One region of the Pseudomonas sp. ADAK18 genome, then DNA from elsewhere that is predicted to be linked to it. Evidence: predicted binding sites of a transcription regulator. Region 1 holds the regulator's gene; the other holds the start of a gene.
What was found. Region 1 encodes FliA, which starts transcription of late flagellar genes. Its sites were predicted from a motif close to CTAAAGTTTNNNNNNNNNNNGCCGNTAA; they were not measured.

Region 1 (3,551 bases):
TGGCGACAGCGACGCCAGCACCAACCGTCAGTTGTTTGCCGGCCTGCCGCTGACCGCTGCCGAGCCTCTGGTAGAGCCGACGTTCGTCGAGCCGCCGCGTCCTGCTGCGCCGGCGCCGGCAGCCGCAGTTGATCAGCGGGTCTTCGACTCGATGCGTTTCGAACTCAATGGCCTGCGTGAGCTGCTGGAAGTGCAGTTGGGCTCCCTCGCCTGGAACCAGTTGCAGGGCAGCAAGCCGCAACAGGCCAATCTCTGGCGTCGCCTGCAACGCATTGGCCTGTCTGGCCCGTTGTCCCGCGACCTGCTGGCGCTGACCACTGAAATTGAAGAACCTCGCCAGGCCTGGCGCATGTTGCTGGCCCACCTGGCGCGGATGATCGTTACCCCGGAAATTGAACCCCTGGAAGAAGGTGGTGTGATTGCCATGGTCGGCCCCGCCGGCATGGGCAAAACCACTACTCTGGCCAAGCTGGCTGCCCGTTATGTGCTTAAGTACGGCGCACAGAACATCGCTTTGGTGAGCATGGACAGCTACCGCATCGGCGCCCAGGAACAGCTCAAGACATTGGGCCGGATCCTCAACGTGCCGGTAACCCATGTCGACCCGGGCCAGTCCCTGGCCAACGCCCTCGATCCGCTGCTGCGCAAGCGCGTGGTGCTGATCGACACCGCCGGCCTGCAAGCCAGCGATCCGGCTCTGCGCATGCAGCTGGAAAGCCTGGCCGGGCGCGGGATCAAGTCCAGGAATTACCTGGTGCTGGCCACGACCAGCCAGAAGCAGGTACTCACCGCCGCCTATCACAGCTACAAACGATGTGGGCTGGCGGGCTGCATTCTGACTAAACTGGACGAAACGGCCAGCTTGGGTGAAGTATTGAGCCTGGCTATCAGTCATGAGTTACCGGTTGCTTACCTGACCGACGGGCCGCGGATCCCGGATGATTTGCATCTGCCGCGCCGTCATCAGTTGGTCAGCCGGGCAGTGAGTGTGCAAATGCAGGAAGAGCCGAGCGAGGAAGCGATGGCTGACATGTTTGCTGATCTGTACCACAGTCCGGCCAAACGGGTCGGCTGAGGTGAATCTGAACACGCAACATAAAACGACAGTGCAATGTATCTACATTGATGGCCTGCAAGCTCCTACCGCAGCCAACCTATGTAGCCTGCGTCTAAGCAAGACAAGGTAAAGAACGAACATGGGCAGCATGCATCCCGTACAGGTGATCGCGGTGACCGGCGGCAAAGGTGGCGTCGGGAAAACTAACGTGTCAGTGAATTTGTCCCTGGCCCTGGCAGAGCTTGGCCGTCGCGTCATGCTGTTGGATGCCGACCTGGGCCTGGCGAACGTTGATGTTCTGCTGGGACTGACACCCAAACATACCCTGGCCGATGTCATCGAAGGCCGCTGTGAGCTGCGCGACGTATTGTTGCAGGGCCCTGGTGGTATCCGCATCGTGCCGGCTGCCTCAGGCACCCAGAGCATGGTGCATCTGAGCCCGGCGCAGCATGCCGGCCTGATCCAGGCCTTCAGTGACATTGGCGACAACCTCGACGTGCTGGTGATCGACACCGCCGCCGGGATCGGTGAGTCCGTGGTCAGCTTCGTGCGCGCCGCGCAAGAAGTACTGCTGGTGGTGTGCGACGAACCCACCTCGATCACCGACGCTTACGCCCTGATCAAACTGCTTAACCGTGACTACGGCATGAACCGCTTCAGGGTGCTGGCCAACATGGCCCAAAGCCCGCAAGAAGGGCGAAACCTGTTCGCCAAGTTGACCAAGGTCACGGATCGCTTCCTCGATGTCGCCTTACAATACGTCGGCGCAGTTCCCTATGACGAGTGTGTGCGCAAGGCTGTGCAAAAGCAGCGTGCAGTCTATGAAGCGTTCCCTCGTTCGAAGTGCGCACTGGCGTTCAAGGCTATTGCCCAGAAGGTCGATACGTGGCCACTGCCCGCCAATCCCCGGGGGCATCTGGAGTTTTTCGTCGAGCGATTGGTGCATCAGACGAGCGCAGGACCGGTGCTATGACATCCAGCGGCTACAACCTTTACAAGAAGTCGGCACGTGACAGCCAAGGCGAATTGATCGAGCGCTATGCGCCACTGGTCAAGCGCATTGCCTATCACTTGCTGGCCCGATTGCCCGCCAGTGTCCAGGTCGAAGACCTGATCCAGGCCGGGATGATCGGCTTGCTTGAAGTGTCGACCAAATACGACGCGAGCAAGGGTGCGAGTTTCGAGACGTATGCGGGTATCCGCATCCGTGGTGCGATGCTCGACGAGGTCCGTAAAGGTGATTGGGCGCCGCGTTCGGTCCACCGCAATACCCGGATGGTGAGTGACGCCATTCGCTCAATTGAAGCAAAAACCGGTCGCGACGCTAAAGATCACGAAGTTGCGGCCGAACTCCAATTGAGTCTCGACGATTACTACGGGATTTTGAACGATACCTTGGGCAGTCGCCTGTTCAGTTTCGACGACCTTTTGCAGGACGGCGAACATGAGGGGCTGCACGAGGACGGCGCGAGTGCTCATCTCGAACCGTCACGCGATCTGGAAGATGAACGCTTCCAGAGCGCACTGGCGGACGCGATTGCCAATTTGCCGGAGCGTGAGCGACTGGTGTTGGCGCTGTACTACGACGAAGAGCTGAACCTCAAGGAAATCGGTGAAGTCCTGGGGGTCAGCGAATCGCGGGTCAGCCAGTTACACAGCCAGTGCGCGGCCCGCTTGCGGGGGCGTTTGGGAGAGTGGCGAGCGCGCTGACAGGCAGTGTGGGGACACTGCGAATGATACCGTCCGGGCCAAAAGCCCTGGCGGTTTCAACCCGTGGTGCGCCTCAGTAGTCCTTATTTGTAACGCCTGAATGATTGAAATGGCGCGCCCAGGTGCTGGACGCGTTTAAGACTGCTTGGAGGTCGAATTGGACAAGAACATGAAAATCCTCATCGTTGATGACTTCTCAACGATGCGGCGGATCATAAAAAACCTGTTGCGTGACCTTGGGTTCACTAACACGGTCGAGGCGGATGACGGCACCACGGCGATTCCGATCCTCAACAGCGGGAGCATCGACTTTCTGGTAACCGACTGGAACATGCCGGGCATGACCGGTATCGACTTGCTGCGCCACGTGCGCGCCGATGAAAAACTGCGCAGCCTTCCTGTGCTGATGGTGACCGCCGAAGCCAAGCGTGAACAGATCATTGAAGCCGCCCAGGCTGGGGTCAACGGTTACGTGGTCAAGCCATTCACTGCATTGGCCTTGAAAGAGAAGATCGAAAAAATCTTCGAACGCATCGGTCATTGATGTCGCCACGGGGGAGCTATGGAGCATAACGAATCATCACAGGCCGACTTCGAGTCGACCCTGAAAAAGCACGCTCACCAGTTGGTTGAAAGCCTTGAAAAAGGCCAGTTCGGCGACGCGGTGCAGTTGATCCATGAGCTCAATCAGACCCGTGATCGTGGCCTGTACCGGGAAGTCGGCAAGCTGACACGCGAGTTGCACAGCGCCATCGTCAACTTCCAGATTGACCCGCACATGCCG
Region 2 (3,551 bases), 1.2 Mb from region 1:
CACGCGAAAACTCGCCACCCGTGTTCGCAATCCGCCATCGAGCAGGATCACGGCCAGGGCCAGGTTGCCCACGAGATAGGCGGTCGGGTAGTTATCGAAGATGATGCCGCCGCCATCGACACCGGCGGCCATGCCCACGGCCAGGATGATCACCAGAATCGGGATGCCCAGGCGGGACGAAAGAGAGCTCACCAGAATGCTCGCACCTACCAGCAACGCGCCGATCAAGAACAGGCTGTTGATGGTCGTCGCATTCAAAGGCAGTACTCCATGAGCAGGAAAGACGGGCGCAAACTGACCATGCAGTCTGCGTGCCAGCGATTCTAACCTGTTGAAATGCTGCGCTGTCAAAAAGCTTTTGCGGGCGGGCGCAGAGCCAATGTGGGAGCGGCGGTGCGACGATTCGACTTGCTTGCGAATGCGCGTGTAGCCGCTGCCGAAGCATGAGGCTGCGATGGGCTTGGTGCGGCATTCCGACGAAGCGGCCCCGCGGGCGGTCCTGCGGCCCGCATCGCAGCCTCGTGCCTCGGCAGCGGCTACAGCGTTGGGGTGTCAGTCAGAGCCTGAAGCGCCCCACCATCCCATTCAAATCCACCGCCAACCGCGACAGCTCATTACTCGCCGCGCTGGTCTGGCTGGCACCAGTCGCCGACTGCACCGACAGGTCGCGAATGTTCACCAGGTTGCGATCCACTTCCCGAGCTACTTGCGCCTGTTCTTCAGCCGCACTGGCGATCACCAGGTTGCGCTCGTTGATCTCGACAATCGCAGTATTGATGGTATCCAGCGACATCCCCGCGCCCTTGGCAATATTCAGCGTCGACTCCGCACGATCGGTGCTGTTGCGCATCGAATCCACAGCGTGTTCGGTGCCGGCCTGGATACTGCCGATCATCCGCTCGATCTCGCTGGTGGACTGCTGGGTGCGGTGGGCCAAGGCCCGTACTTCATCGGCCACTACCGCAAAACCACGCCCGGCTTCGCCCGCACGCGCCGCTTCAATCGCTGCGTTCAGTGCGAGCAAGTTGGTCTGGTCAGCCAGGCCGCGAATTACGTCCAGCACCTTGCCGATGTCCCGGGACTCTTCCGCCAGGTTGCCGATCAACGTGGCGGTCGCCTGCACGTCGCTGCTCATGCGTTCGATGGCGCCGACGGTTTCCTGTACCAGGTCACGGCCATCACCGGCAGAGGCCGTGGCGTTTTTCGACGCTTCGGAAGTGCTCACGGCATTGCGGGCGACTTCTTCGACAGCGCTGGTCATCTCGTTGACGGCGGTGGCGGCTTGCTCGATTTCGTTGTTTTGCTGGGTCAGGCCACGGGCGCTTTCGTCGGTGACGGCGTTCAGCTCTTCAGCGGCTGAGGCCAGCTGGGTGGCGGACCCGGAAATGCGCTGCAAGGTATCCCGCAGCTTTTCCTGCATCTTCGCCATCGCCAACAGCAGGCGTCCGGCTTCGTCCTCACCCTCGACCTTGATCGGGCGAGTCAGGTTGCCTTCGGCAATGTCTTCTGCGGCGTTCAGGGCCTGGGCAATCGGCTGGGTGATGCTGCGGGTCAGCAGCCAGGCGAACAGCAGGGTCAGCACGGTGGCGAACACCAGCAGGGCGACGACCAAGTTGAAGGCTGTGTTGTATTGATTGGCGGCGTTCTCGTTGGTGGCGATGGCCGCCTTGTTGTTGATATCCAGCAATCGGTTCAGAACGGTGTTGACTTGCTCGGAGTTATTCAGCAACTCGGTGTTCAGCATGACCCGCAGCTCGTCCACCTGATTGGCCCGGGACAGGCTCTTCATGCGCGCTTCAATCTGATGATATTGCCCCAGCAACCGCACGTACTCGTCGTAGGCGCTGCGCTCTTCACTGCTGGTGATCAGCTTCTCGTAGATGCCCTGCGCGGCGCGGATCTGTTGATTGCGCACATCGAAGGCTTCCAGGGTCTTTTGCTGCACGTCCGGCTCGCGATTGGTCAGCAAGCGGTAGGACAGAACACGCAGGCGCAAGGTCAATTGAGTGAACTCGTCCAGGGCGCGGATGCTGGGCACGCTGCTCAGGGTGATGTCTTCGGTGGCTGCGCGGATCTTGCTCATCTGGTTCAGGGCAAACACACCGAGAAACAACATCAGGGCGCCAATTAACGCGAAACCGAGGAATGCCCGTGGCGCGATATTCATATTACGAAGAGACATGCTGTCATCCTGGGAGAAGCGCGATCCGTGCGGCTTTGAGACGGGTTGTCCCATGACCTATCGGTCATACGACTAAAGTCTTGAGGGGGTGCGCTCTTTTGTCGCAGTTGGCGCTAATCAGGGTGGGGTCAGGAACCAGATGGCCTAAAAGCAGTCACTAAGGCTCTAAAGCGCAGCCTGCCCTGTAAAATCAAGGCTGCGCGCCAGGATAACCCTGGCATCCGAGGTGAATTTTCTTTATCGTCACCGCCCTTTTAAAATGCCCGAGAAATCAAAATGTTAGAAGCATCCCTCAGCCAATTGGAACAACTGGTCAGCGACCTGGTACAGCAGAACCAAGACCTGCTGGGCACCAACGAATCCCTCAAGACAGAACTGGCCCGCGCCAAGGATGAAAACGACAGCCTGCAACTGAACCTGATGGAGCAGGAAGAAAAACAGGGCGCTACCGCGGCGCGTATTCAGGCGTTGGTTGAGCGTGTCAGCGCAGGTCCTGTCAGCGCATGAGTCAAGGCACCGAGGGGGTAAAGGTCGTTTCGATTCTCGGTGAGGATTACTCGATCAAGGCACCGGTCGGGGAAGACACTACCCTGATGAGCGCCGTGACCATGTTGAAGGCGTCCCTGGCCATCACCAAGAAAAAGTACCCGACGTTGATCGGTGACAAACTACTGGTACTGGCGGCGCTGAACCTGTGTGCCGAACAGATCGAAATGCAGCAGCGCCACCAGCAGGAACTCGACCGTTACCAAGAGCAAGTCAGCGCCACGGTCGAGGTAATTTCCAAGGCAATCGGTCAGCCCTGACTAGAACCACTCATCCTGCATGCCCAGGCACGTATCGTCCCGTGCCTCAAGAATCGCCAGTTCATGATGGCAGCTCGGTATTTCCCATGTGAGGAAGTACCGGGCGGCTTGCAGCTTGCCTTTATAGAAGGTGACATCGGCAGCATTGCCCTTGGCCAACCCTTCCTCGGCGCGAATCGCCTGTTCCAGCCAGCGCCAGCCAATCACCGTATGCCCAAACACTTTGAGGTACAGCGCCGAGTTCGCCAGGCTGCTGTTGATCTTGCCTTGGGCGAGATCGGTCAGCAGGCCGAGGGTGACGCTCTGCAGGCGTGCGACCAAGGCTTCCAGCGGCTCACGCAGTGCCGTAAGTGATGGATATTCCTGCGCCCGCGCACCGGTCTCGGCGATCAGTCGAATCAATTGCTTCAAGCCCGCGCCGCCGTTCTGCGCCAGTTTGCGGCCCAGTAGATCCAGCGACTGGATACCGTGGGTGCCTTCGTGGATCGGGTTCAGGCGGTTGTCGCGGTAGTACTGCTCCACCGGGTATTCCCGGGTGTAGCCGTGGCCACCGAGAATCTGGA

Region 2: HKK55_RS27980 (methyl-accepting chemotaxis protein) is a predicted target of FliA. The motif match lies at 2,240-2,267, and genes of this name have one in related genera.

What each region holds. Positions count from the first base shown of each region.
Region 1 is NZ_CP052859.1:927,249-930,799, forward strand. It holds gene flhF (flagellar biosynthesis protein FlhF) at 1-1,075, shown strand, start outside; gene fleN (flagellar synthesis regulator FleN) at 1,197-2,030, shown strand; gene fliA (RNA polymerase sigma factor FliA) at 2,027-2,767, shown strand; gene HKK55_RS04290 (chemotaxis response regulator CheY) at 2,937-3,311, shown strand; gene HKK55_RS04295 (protein phosphatase CheZ) at 3,330-3,551, shown strand, end outside.
Region 2 is NZ_CP052859.1:6,194,777-6,198,327, forward strand. It holds gene HKK55_RS27975 (potassium/proton antiporter) at 1-258, opposite strand, end outside; gene HKK55_RS27980 (methyl-accepting chemotaxis protein) at 557-2,182, opposite strand; gene HKK55_RS27985 (hypothetical protein) at 2,459-2,689, shown strand; gene HKK55_RS27990 (cell division protein ZapA) at 2,686-2,988, shown strand; gene HKK55_RS27995 (acyl-CoA dehydrogenase) at 2,989-3,551, opposite strand, start outside.